DNA from 4 places in the Porphyromonas levii genome. Region 1 is predicted to be linked to each of the others. Evidence: riboswitches for the same ligand, from Rfam matches in the RefSeq annotation. Region 1 holds a riboswitch; each other region holds the start of a gene.
What was found. A riboswitch is a leader RNA that binds a small molecule or an ion and turns the genes downstream of it on or off. The one in region 1 is predicted to bind cobalamin.
Positions count from the first base shown of each region.

Region 2: linked by a shared signal. The riboswitch ahead of IX315_RS04275 (DUF5074 domain-containing protein) and the one ahead of IX315_RS00460 (sirohydrochlorin cobaltochelatase) in region 1 are both predicted to bind cobalamin.
Region 3: linked by a shared signal. The riboswitch ahead of IX315_RS05750 (anaerobic ribonucleoside triphosphate reductase) and the one ahead of IX315_RS00460 (sirohydrochlorin cobaltochelatase) in region 1 are both predicted to bind cobalamin.
Region 4: linked by a shared signal. The riboswitch ahead of IX315_RS04740 (TonB-dependent receptor plug domain-containing protein) and the one ahead of IX315_RS00460 (sirohydrochlorin cobaltochelatase) in region 1 are both predicted to bind cobalamin.

Region 1 covers NZ_JADRGN010000001.1:109,594-112,743, reverse strand. The annotation lists gene cobA (uroporphyrinogen-III C-methyltransferase) at 1-11, shown strand, start outside; gene IX315_RS00465 (hypothetical protein) at 279-701, opposite strand; cobalamin riboswitch at 1,507-1,717, shown strand; gene IX315_RS00460 (sirohydrochlorin cobaltochelatase) at 1,771-2,718, shown strand; gene IX315_RS00455 (TonB-dependent receptor) at 2,711-3,150, shown strand, end outside.
Region 2 covers NZ_JADRGN010000013.1:15,286-18,435, forward strand. The annotation lists gene IX315_RS04270 (Na/Pi cotransporter family protein) at 1-1,169, shown strand, start outside; cobalamin riboswitch at 1,321-1,506, shown strand; gene IX315_RS04275 (DUF5074 domain-containing protein) at 1,653-2,774, shown strand; gene IX315_RS04280 (TonB-dependent receptor) at 2,784-3,150, shown strand, end outside.
Region 3 covers NZ_JADRGN010000021.1:9,398-12,547, reverse strand. The annotation lists gene IX315_RS05750 (anaerobic ribonucleoside triphosphate reductase) at 1-1,184, opposite strand, end outside; cobalamin riboswitch at 1,227-1,418, opposite strand; gene IX315_RS05745 (YiaD family glycine zipper/OmpA-like lipoprotein) at 1,520-2,197, opposite strand; gene IX315_RS05740 (hypothetical protein) at 2,228-2,572, opposite strand; gene IX315_RS05735 (YggS family pyridoxal phosphate-dependent enzyme) at 2,658-3,150, opposite strand, start outside.
Region 4 covers NZ_JADRGN010000015.1:21,405-24,554, reverse strand. The annotation lists gene IX315_RS04740 (TonB-dependent receptor plug domain-containing protein) at 1-1,714, opposite strand, end outside; cobalamin riboswitch at 1,864-2,084, opposite strand; tRNA gene IX315_RS04735 (tRNA-Thr) at 2,313-2,385, opposite strand; gene IX315_RS04730 (M16 family metallopeptidase) at 2,423-3,150, opposite strand, start outside.

The sequences.
Region 1 (3,150 bases):
AGACACATTGATCTTCTACAAAATGCATGAGTGATCACAAATTACGGGGTAGCAACCCCACGTCCTCGCTAGGGGCAGATTCGCATAACGCGTGATATTAGCGATGCTTTCCAGTGTCACGCTATCCCTCTCTCAACTTATTGTAACAGCTACTATCAGTAAGTATTTTGCTTGCTGATAGTAGCTGTCCTTTTATAGATACATAGACCATCCAATAGAGGAGTTAGTTTTGGTATACTCTCTCCTTGTTACACATCCAATGTGTTTACTCCTCTATGCTAAAGTCTTTTAAATGGGTAGAATTCATATTCTCCAGTCACATCACATCCGGTATAGAGTAGAGTATTATTCTTCTCAAATCGGTATAACTGTTTGTGGACACTTCTGCCAATTTTGCAGCCATCACCCATAAGTAGAATAAAGATTGCACTGTCTTTTGTGTAAAAGTAGTGCTTAATCTTTCTCCCGCTATCGCTAATATCGGAAAATATACATTCCCCATTTGCTTTATATTCAATAATGTAATCCCCATATAACTCTTGAGTCTCTGGGTTAAATGATCGCCATTTACCGATGAGGAGAGGATCTCTCTCTTGGCTTCTAAAGTACTCAGGGGTTTCCTCTTTGCTATATCGATAACATCCACTGAGCGAAAGCGTCAGGATGGAGAAAATAACGAATAAAACTATCTTTGCTTTCATAATCATAGACTATAAATATTTGCACGAAAACATAAACATCAATATCAATGGGATTCAACGTCTCTTCTGCTCATAGAGCAGGAAACACTAAATAGCAATAGTGTACAAGCTGAGAAAACTGTACACATGAAAGCAATTGTCTTTCTGTTCATAGATACAAACTTTATAGATTAAAAATGCTTTACTAAACAATCGATATGTTATTGGTGCAAACATACAAATAAAATCAATACAACAACAATATAGTCAAAATAAAGTGTAATATAACAGAAGGTGTAAAGGTAAAAGATAATCTACATAAGGTATTAGGAGCATCTACAGTGGAGTGCAATATTATTTCTCAGCACAGAATTCGCAGGTGTGATTGCAGTTTAGTGGTAGCAACCTTCATATATTATTATCGCAATATATTATAGTACAGCATATTGCGTTGTTGGTAAATCCGCTCAGGGGAGCGACAGTTGTGGCTCGCCAGAGTAGTGAAATTTATTCCTAGGAATAAATAAATTTATTTGTACAGATAAATATTTTTATTCCTAGAGAAAAATAAATTTATTCCTAGGAATAAATTTTGGTGATTGCGCGAGCTATTTTTGATGAGATACGTCTTCGTTATGAGTCGTATGTGTATCCACTCTTACGATTGTGTGTTCTGTCTGTATTAAGTGATTGACAATTATGGTAGTTAATAGGATTGTTCGATTGGATAATAGTTGGGGTCCACAATCGAATTAGGGTGTTAACACATCGTTCATTCACTAAATCATATTGAGAAAAATTCAGAATCATCAAAAAAAACTATTACATTTGCACTCGTGGAGATGGTGATGCACAGAAGCATTCGCTTTGTTTATATGGTGCATAAGAGGGAATCCAGTGGAACTCTGGAGCAGTGCCCGCTACTGTAAGCTATTATTATGCCTTCGGATAATCTATTCAACCACTGTCTTGAATAAAGATGGGAAGGTCGTCCGAGGTAAGCAAGCCAGGAGACCTGCCATGTCCAATGAGTATTATTGCACTTCGGGGAGCAGAGTGCTGGTATTATTTTGAGATTTTTTTTCAACCCATGAGAAGTTTTCTACTGACGGCAGTTTGTGTCGTTGTGGCTATGCTATGTAATCAAGATCTCTATGCTCAGAACAAAGTCTTTGAGCGTGACCCCCTATTTGAAAACCTCGAACAAGGAGACAAGGGTGCCATACTGATGGTGCACTTTGGTACGACACACGATGATACTAGGGCGCTTACCCTAGATGCCATCAATGCAGCTGTGAAACTACAGCACTCCAACCTTGAGGTCCGTGAGGCTTATACCTCTAGGATTATTATTAAAAGACTTGCCGACCACAAGGGTATTATTAAGCTGAATCCTTCTCAGGCGCTCAATAAACTACATGAGGATGGTTATACCCATGTACTTATCATCTCTACTTCGCTGACTAATGGCGTAGAGATGGTATCGGTAAGGCAAGAGGCAGAACAGGTAGAAGGTCTCTTCAAAAGGCTAAGGGTAGCAACCCCGCTGCTCTATCATGAGTCGGACTACTCCGAGATGCTAAAGGTAATGACAGAGGGTGCGCAACCAGATGTGGCTACGATATGGGTAGGTCATGGTACTTATGATGTCGCTACAGCACAGTATGCGATGCTCGATCACATGCTTCAAATTGGAGGATATACTAATATTATGATAGGATGTGTAGAGGGGTATCCTCATTTCGAACAAGCATTACAGAGGCTTAAGGCTTCAGGGCTCAAAAAAGTACTGCTCAGACCTCTTATGATTGTAGCCGGAGAGCATGCAAAGGAGGATATTGCTGGAGAGTGGCAGGAGCTATTAACGAAGGAGGGTTACGAAGTGGAAGCAACTATTCAGGGCTTAGGAGAATTGCCACAGATACTGAAGGTTATTAATGATAAGATTGACTTCTACTCCAATCATCGACGAGTGTTGATTGGAGAGAAGAAGAAGGTCTATGAGGTTACAGGCGAAAAACTCCATGCCGATGAGTAATAGACTGGCATTATCGTTAGCCCTTAGTCTCATCTACTCTATTGGAGCGTTGGCACAGTCTTTTGTGCTAAGCGGTAGGGTGGTAGATGATAAAAGACACCAACCACTCCCTTATGCTATTGTCTCTATCGAGGGCAGAGGGAAAGTGTGTGCAACGGATGCCAAGGGCGCATTCAGTATGAAGTTAACCCCAGGCAGATATACGCTTGAGATTGCTCTACTTGGCTATAAGACAGAGGTTCAGAAGGTGCAGTTGGATAAGGATACCAATATTACGTTTAGCCTCAAGGAAGATTATAAGCTCCTCGGCGAGGTGCTCGTGGTAGGCCCAGACCACACTCAGCAGATGCAGGAGGGGGTGTATGCAGCTAAGAGTTTGAGTATCCGCCCATATGTGGCGTCCAATAGTAGTCTCAATCAGCTCATGTCGTA
Region 2 (3,150 bases), on a different contig from region 1:
TGGGCGCAGCGATGATCTTAGGAGAGAATATCGGTACTACTATTACCGCCAACCTCGCTGCCCTTAGTGCCAATTACAATGCTAAGCGTGCCGCACTCTCACACACCCTATTCAATGTCTTCGGTGTGGTATGGGTACTCTTCCTTTTCTTCCCAGCTATCAACCTCGTTTCAGGTATTGTAGAGAGAATAGATGGCTATGACCCTCGCAACCTATTCCCTATGATTGCCGACCTCAATGCTCGGTTCCAGCCTGGCGACGTAGCCATGATAACGGGCAAAGACCCTATTTTCGATCCCGAGCTGAGTCGTTTGCAAGCCACCATACGTAGCTCTGCAGGCGCCATCAGTATAGGGTTGTCGCTCTTCCACACGATGTTCAACATCTCCAATACTCTAGTGATGATCTGGTTTGTGCCAGTCATCGTGAAGATATGCAATAAGGTTATCCACCCTTCCAAGAAGGCTGCCGAGAAAAAGGAGTATTCCCACCTACAGTACCTTTCTACACGTATGCTCTCCACAAGTGAGCTATCCTTGCTTCAGGTGAATAAGGAGATTGTCTCCTTCGCCGATAAGGGACTAGGCATGCTCCGAATGGTTCGCGAGCTGAGCAATATCCAAGAGCGAGATCAGTTTGAACTCGTCTTTACCCGCATCGATAAGTATGAGCGCATCTGCGACCGAGTGGAGATAGAAATCGTGCAGTATCTGACAGAGCTATCCCGAGGAGACCTGAGTGGAGAGTCACGCCACAAGGTTCAGAAGTACCTCCGTATAGCTAGCGAGATAGAGAGCATCGGGGACTCCTGCTTCGAGATAGCCCGCATCCTCCGACGTAAGCTCGATGATGGCATCAAGGAGAACCCAATCATTGCCGCACACCTAGGCGTACTTCATGAAATGCTCGAGAATATCCTCAATCACATGAAAGGCGTACTAGAGGACAATGAAGATAATGCTCAGGACATGCTACTTATATCTCAAGACCTAGAGAAAGCACTCAACATCAAGTATAAGTTCCTAGTTACTGAGAACCTAAAGGATCTGCAGGTCAATGCTTATCCATACCAAGACTCAGTCTACTACCTCGATATCATCGACGAATACGAGCGAATAGGCGACTACGCTGTCAATGTAGTAGAAGCATTTATCGGCGAAGAGAAGTAATCGCCAATGGTAATCGCCTCTTTTCAGGCACCAATTCCCCTCCTATAGAGTCCTTTCTAAAGCTCTGTAGGAGGGAAATTTGCATTGCGCAAATACACATTCATTCAATAATCTTAAAGTAAATTGGGAAGTTCCAGAAAATATATTACCTTTGCCAATACAAGAGATGGGGTAAGGGAATTTGGTGCACAAGTCCAAAGCAGTACCCGCTACCGTGATGCTTCCCCTATAGATTAGGGTATCGTGCTATTATAAGCCACTGAGCCGAAAAGGTGCTTGGGAAGGCAATAGTAGAGAAGAGCTAAGCCGGGAGACCTCCCCTTCAATTTGGTGCAATGCGCTTGCACAGAGAGCCGATGACGCCTTCCGGGTGTGGAGGTGCCGTCATTCCAAGGCAGTCGTAGCTGTCTTTCTTTCTCTTTGTAGGTGTTGCGCCCCAAGCGAGTGATAAAGTTTAGTACAACGACAAAAGAAAAGAAAGGCATGAACAAGTATTTCGACAATCTAGCACTCCGCATCGGAGCTTTGTCTCTGATGCTCTTCGCGCTTGCTACCAGCTGCACTCCTAGCAATGACCGACCAACACCAGAGCCGATAAATCTTGAGCCTCCGACTGTGTATGTCATTAATTCAGGCGGTAAGGGCAAAGCTAATGCATCTATAGATGCGTATGCGCCAGACAGGAAGAGGCTTATAAGAGAAGTTTTCAACAAGACGAATGGTATTAAGCTCGGCGATACAGCACAAAGCGGATCCTTCTTTGGCAACGACTTGTACATAGTGGTTGGCAACTCTAATGTCATCTATAGGCTAAACCCTAAGACGATGAAGCGTACCGGTCAGCTCGAGATTGAGAGCCCGCGGTACATCTACTTCGTAAGTTCCGACAAAGCGTACGTGTCTCACTTGGGTTCGGGCGATATCACAATCTTCAATCCCCGGACGATGGAGACAACCGGAAAAATCACTACTTATCAGTCTGCTATTCACGGTGCTGGGAAGTTCGACCTCAGTACGGAGGAGTGGCTAAAAGTAGACGACAAGCACGTACTCGTGAGCTGCTGGAGCAACAATAGCAAGGTACTACTTATCGATACGACTCAGGACAAAGTGGTCAAGGAGATTGAGGTAGGTCTACAACCCAAGAGCATGGACATGGATAAGAATGGTAAGGTATGGGTACTCTGTGAAGGTCAGTCTTGGGTGGGTAAGAACCCTACCATCTGGACGATTGACTCCAAGGTCAACTATGCCGCACATCAGGTTGGTGGGGGGATTACGAAGTTTAAGGATCTTATGTATCCTGCGACTTCGCACCTCAGGATGAATTTCGCTAAGGATGCTTTCTACTTCTTCAATGCACCACACATCTTCAAGATGAGCATTACAGACAAAGAGATTCCGGCTACACCTTTCATCAATATGCCATCTAATTGTAATACCTATTCTCTGGCTGTAGCACCAAATGGCGACCTTTACATCGGAGACAGTAAGGACAACAAACAAGAGGGCACAGTATATAGGTACTCCGCAGATGGTCAGAAGCTCGATAGCTTCTCAGTGGGGGTACTGCCCATCGACTTCGTATTTTACGTCAAGAAATAATTAATCCCAATGAGGCTCTTGCTAGCCATATTTAGTATCGCGTTCCTCGCACTTCCCACAAGTGCAGAGGAGCGTGATACTTTATTGATACAACAGCAGTACAACCTCTCGGAGCTAGAGGTAGTCAGCCGAAGACCGCTCAGCCAAATAGGTGTGATGCAGAGCAAGATAGCGCCACTCGTACTCCACGATAATATTGCGCTCTCTCTGGGAGACGTCCTCACCTACGGAAGCGGTATATTCGTAAAAGAACAAGGGCGTGGGGCACTCAGCACCGTCTCCTTTCGTGGTACAGCTGCCAGCCATACCCGCGTAGACTGGAATGGGGTGGCACTCAATTCACCTACGCTTGGATTTACCGACTTCAGCCTTATAC
Region 3 (3,150 bases), on a different contig from region 1:
GAATAGTTGATGCCCTCTTTTACCTTAAATATCTGAATAGGGAAGACGGGGGTCTCTCCGCCGTCACCCAAACCCTCTATGGTCGCTTTCATAAGCTCCTCCATTACCATCCGACCTTCGGGAGAAGTATCGGTGCCATAGTTAATCGAGCTAAATACCACCTGATTACCACCTCTAGAGTGCATGGTATTGAGGTTGTGGATAAAGCCCTCCATGGCTTGATGGGTATCGCGTCGGCTCCTTTCTATGGCTTTCTCGATGACCTTCACAAGAAGGCGACGATTAAGGTGCTCATAATACTCCTCGCATATCGCCTCGTGCAGATGATCGACTTCGGTAGAAGAGGGGAGTATGGAGTGTAGGTGTTGGGCTACTAGCTCTCTAGCCTTTTTAGACTCTATATCCACGCTTTCGTCTACCGTCTGGAGTGCAAATTGTAGTAGATCCGCCACATGTTTCACGAAGGTTTTATACACTCCAGGTGCCATGAAGAAGTCGAAAGCTGGTATGGCTTGTCCACCATGCTGTTCGTTCTGATTGGTCTGGAATACGATGGTTGCCAGTGTGGCGTAGCTTTGAATACTCTGGGGGGTACGGATGCCTCCATTTTTGGTGTGAAATCCTCGCTCATATAGGTCTGCCAAGTCGTACTGCACGCAGGTGGTCGTCTTGGTAGGATAGTAGTCTAGGTCGTGGATATGAATGTCACCCCTACGGTGCGCCTCGGCGTACTTGGTAGGGAGTAGGTATCGATAGGTGTAGTCCTTAGTTACTTCCGATGCAAAAGTCATCATCTGTCCTGATGGGGTATGACTACTCATGTTGGCATTGCTGAGGTTGACATCGTTGTTGTCAATAGTTACGATACCATCCAATGATTGCTTCAGAGCTGTCTTCTTCTGTCGCTCAGTATTGCGCCACTCCCTGTAAAGGATGTAGCGCTTGGCTACATCAGGATTGAAGTGCATGAGTTCACTCTCCACAATGTCCTGCACCTCCTCCACGGATATCACATCTTTATCTATACGGCTAAGAATCTTAAGTGTAGCCGACTTGACTTCCACGAAATGGTCGGTGTAGCCTGCCGCTACGTAGGCCTTTAGGATGGCGTTCTCTATCTTGGTAGGGACGAACGCCTCTTGGACTCCATCGCGCTTGATGATGTACTTGATAGGATTGGTCATAACTTTAACTCCCGAAAGTAATGGTTCAACAAAAAATATACTAGATGTAACAGAGCCGAAGTAGGTCTTCTGACTCGTCTCACTCTACGACGCCTTCCCACCCTCTAGTAGGCAGTGGCTTATGTGTGTATAGCAGAGTATTACTGAGACTTACAGCAGCGGGTACTGTACTGGATTTCCACCAGTTTCCCTTACCTCCGTCTTGTTTATAGCACCACAAAGGTAACGATTTATTTTTGTATCCCTATCCAAAGTTACAAAGAATCCCCTCGGTAGGTTGGCACTAACCAATCTACCGAGGGGGTATATAAAATGTATGTCTAGCGTGTGTCTGCTTACTTCTTAGCAGCCTCCTTAGCCTCCTTAATCATCTTGGCATTGGGGAGGATAAAGATCTCTACACGGCGGTTCTTAGCTAGGTCAGCTTTGCTATCGCCCATGGCGACTGGCTGATCTGGACCTACACCTTCACCCATCATACGAGCGCTCTCTACCCTCTGCGCACGGAGGAAGTTGAGTACACTCATCGCACGCTCACGGGATAGCTGCATGTTGTATTCATACCTACCAGTCTTGTCGGTATGACCCACAATCTTGATGTCCGTATCAGGGTTGGCATTCATGTTTTCAGCAAACTTGCGAAGTGCTTCGCGCGAACTAGCGTTAAGCGTACTAGAGTTTACTGGGAAGAGGATACCGCTATCAAATGTAACACGGATGGCCTCACCATTATTCACGGTCTCTACAGTAGCATCAGGAATCTGCTGCTCTAGCTCTTTCGCCTGCTTATCCATTTGGTTGCCAATGATACCACCAGCCGCACCACCTATGGCTGTGCCTATGATAGCACCTATACCAGTATTGCCAGCTACTCTACCTATGCCAGCACCGATAGCGGCACCTGCTGCGGCACCGATACCAGCGCCCTTTAGAGAATTACTAGCACCACAACCACTCAGTATCAAACCGATGGTAACTATACTTACACTTAGAAAACCTTTAATCTTACTCATAACATCTAACTATTAAAATAAATACTAATCCTACTCGTCATCGTCCTCTTCGAGAGAGACGTCGAACTCTTGTTGCAACTGGATGAGTAGCACCATGTCCTCCACAGATATGGAGATGTCTTGTTCGTCCTCAGCTGCACTCTTAAGCGCATATTCGTGGAAGTCTTCGGGTTCTACCTCTACGACTTCCTCCTCGCCATCTAGCTGTTCTGTGTACTCTTCCCAAAGCTCGTAGAGATACAAGATATCCTGATCCAAGAGCTCTGTGATACTTTCTATCTCAGCTGTCTCTTCTCTGACAAACTCGAGAAGTTCTTCGTCGTACCAATCGAGGTCTTCTTCCTCGAGGTTAAAAGGGTTGTCTATCTCATTCATAAAACTTTATCTCTAGCTATGTCTTATAATACTACACCACAAAAGTAGGAAAATATCCGATATGTTGTCTATTCTAATCTATAAATTAACCGAAAATTGCGCTGCCTACTCTAATAATGGTTGCACCATGCTTTACGGCAATAGGATAATCGTGTGTCATACCCATTGAGAGCTCAGTAAAGTGTGAGCTTTCACTGAAAGCACCAGTACGTAGGTCGTCGAAGAGTGCTTTCATCTGTGCAAACTCGCGCTCGACCTGCTCCATATCGTCTGTCAGCGAAGCCATACCCATGATGCCTGATATCTGAGCATGCTGGTAGGTTCTAAGGCGATCGCTATTGATTAGTTCTTGTAGCTCTTCTAGCGAAAATCCATGCTTGGTCTCCTCTCCAGATATATGTATCTGCAGTAATACAGGGAGGTACTTTCGCCCCTGCTTGATACACTCCTTCTCCACTTCCTGAAGTAGCTTCTCACTATCGATACTGTGAATCATGTGCACGAAGGGTACCACATACTTTACCTTATTACGCTGCAGTGTGCCTATCAAGTGCCACTCAATATCTTTAGGCAGAGCG
Region 4 (3,150 bases), on a different contig from region 1:
GTTGCCCCTTTTCTGTAAGATTAGCATCGAATACTGTAGCCATCGTATTGGTATAAGTGTATCCGGCAGATAGCTTTAGGTAATTGGTAGGGCGCCAGTTGAGTGTGTACTCTAGCTCCCATATTTGTGCATCTTCGGCATTGACGTACTGCATTGCTCCATCCACAACACGTCCCTCATCGCTATAATACTTAGGAGGGAGCTTCACGGGGATAAGCGTGATCATATCTCTTACCTGATTGTATGAACCATATAGGTGCATGGTCAGGCGGCGGGTAGGTGTATAGCTAAATCCTAGAGAAGCGAAGTCGGAAACTTGTGGCTTGAGGTCACGATTACCGAGGTACATTCTGAGCTTTCCCATCATGGCACGTTCATACTCATAGTATATCTCCTTGATGGTTGGGGTCTTGAACCCTCTGCCATAAGTACCTCTTATCTGTAGTCCGATATTGCCAGGTACGTAGTGAAAAGATATCTTCGGAGTTACCTGGCTACCGAAAGCATTGTGGTAGATGTATCGCAATCCGCCAGTGATATTGAAGACCTTACTTATCTGCCATTCGTCCTGAGCATAGGCTGCGAGTGTATATGAATAGGCAGAGCCATTGGGCATACGATTAGGTGCGATGAGGTGATCCACTATTCCTTCTATACCGAAAGAGAAGCGGTGTTGGTCGCTCAATTGCATGATGCCCTTACCATGGACTAGATACTGTCGCTGATCGCTTTCGAGCGAGGACTCTCCGGGCTGGTAGTAGAATGGTATAGGTACGTAGTGGATTCGACCGTCATCAAGGAGCTCTTCCTTGATATACTCATCCATATACCTATTATAGTAATCGTAGTGATAAGCGTGACGGTCGAAGCTCCCGAGCAAACTATAGGTCTGGTATATGCTTGGTCGGAAGGTGGTCTCTATACTCGCTGATTGATCATTGTACCTGAGGTTATACATTCTCCAGCGTGGCGCTCCAGGGGTGTGGAATATCCTTTTCTTGTAGAGCATGCCTGTCGCCTTTCCCTCCCATTGTTTATTGGGACGCCAAGCGAACTCTTGTTGGAGCTTATGATTGTAGAATGCGCTGGTTGTCTCTGTTGTACTATTCTCATAGAGTTCGTTGCGGTAAATCTCTTGGGTGCTATTTTGCCAACCGCTACTCCTATCTCCAGAGTACTGGGTGACGCTAGAGAAGGTTTTGTACCCCCAAGCTAGCGTATTGCTTTGTTGCCACTGACCGTAGGAGCCTATGCGTGAGGTGTTGAGGATAGAGAGGGGCGTGTCGGTATAATCCTTGGTGATGATATTGATGACGCCCGCCATAGCATCGGAGCCATACAGCGTAGAGGCTGCGCCCCTTACTATTTCTACCTTCTCTATCATATTGGGGTCTATCTTGCTCAAGTCATTCTCTCCACCTATATCGCCGTGCAAGCGCCGACCATTGACCAATACCAAGATATAATTATTGCCAAGGCCTCCGAGCGTAATACCGCTCCCCATAGCACTGCCTAGGGCATCGAAAGATGGGGATAGAGCCATTAGCATGGCTTCAATACTCTCGCCAGATACGCTGATGATATCTTGCTTTGTGACTACTTCCGTGCGGACAGGAGAGGAGGAACTATAATGCTGTGTACCAGTACCTGTAACTACAAATTCGTCTAAGGTTCCATACATCTTGATGGAGTCAGATGGGTTGGTCTGCGCCATAAGGTTGGTGCCAAATACACAACAGAGCAGTACACATGAGATTGCGTACCCTAATTTATGCCTATCTCTAAAGCACATCACTATAAGAATAATCAATAAAATAAACCAAATACCTGCCTATTCCTGGGCATAGGTATTCATCAATAATACAATTTCTGTGATGCTAGGCAGGTCTCCCGGCTCTGTCGATTATCGGCTGCCTTCCCAAAGAATTATCTTCAGTGGCATAACTTATGAGTACCGATAACTAGAGGAACATACCCTCTCAGACATTTACGGTAGCAGGAATTGCTTTGGATTTTCACCAAATTCCCTATTAAACGATAACTTCTAGTATAGAAATCTTCATGCCTCGCAACTAGGTACAAAGGTAACAATATTTTTCTTCTTAGGTATATGATACAGCAGTATTACGTGAATTAGACTTCGATAATAGCTAATATATCCAAATTATTGTCAATGCTAAGAGCTAAAATGAGAACTCCTCTACTGAGCATATTCCTTCACTTTCCTAAGGGAAGAAACATATTCAGTAGAGGAGCCGCTTATCTATAGGGTGCAAAAACAACATCCCGATAATGACCTTTGATGGCTAAAGAGCCGAAGACGGGACTCGAACCCGTGACCTACGCATTACGAATGCGTTGCTCTACCAACTGAGCTACTTCGGCGAATTGCTCCGCAAAGGTAACAATTTATTGTAAATAATTAGTCAATTAAGTGAGCAATCTTTACTTCTTTGATTGGGTAGAGTTTACCTAGCGCTTGGAGGTCTATATGTTTACGATTACCTACTATGGTGATTGTGATAGGTTTTCCCTTTACTAGTTGTTCATGAGCCGAGATGATTTGCTCCTGAGTAAGGTGCTGAAGCTCTTCCTGAATCATGAGCGAAATATCCTTACTGTAGCCCTGACGCTCCAGTGATCTTATTTGTCGTGACCGCAAACGTAGGGTAGGGTAGTAGGTTCTTGCCATACTGAGCAATCCCTGTCGGGCGTTGGCATAACGGTTTACATCATCGGGCGCTCTCTCTATAAGCTCTGCTACCAACTTGAGTGCTTGGACTACTTTATCTGCCTGTGTACTCAGGGTGATAACGTAGTCTGTTTTGCCATTTGCTATTGTCGCAGGTGCGAAGTCTGCATACCCACCCACGCCGTAGGCAAGTGAACGGAATTCGCGAACTTCTTGGAATAGAAGCGAGCTCATACCACTGCCCAAGTAGCTATTATATAGTCTGATAGCAGCCTTCTGCTCTTTTGTCAGAGTTCCCAAGGGGAGGTAAATCTTGATAATGGCTTGGGTAGCACTAGGCTCGTGCGCAAATAGTACCCGTGATTGCTGCTGTACAATCGACGGAATATGACTATAGCCTTCGCCCTTGGTCGTTATGTCGTTGGCATGTAGCGCTTGTACAATCTGTGGCGCGATAG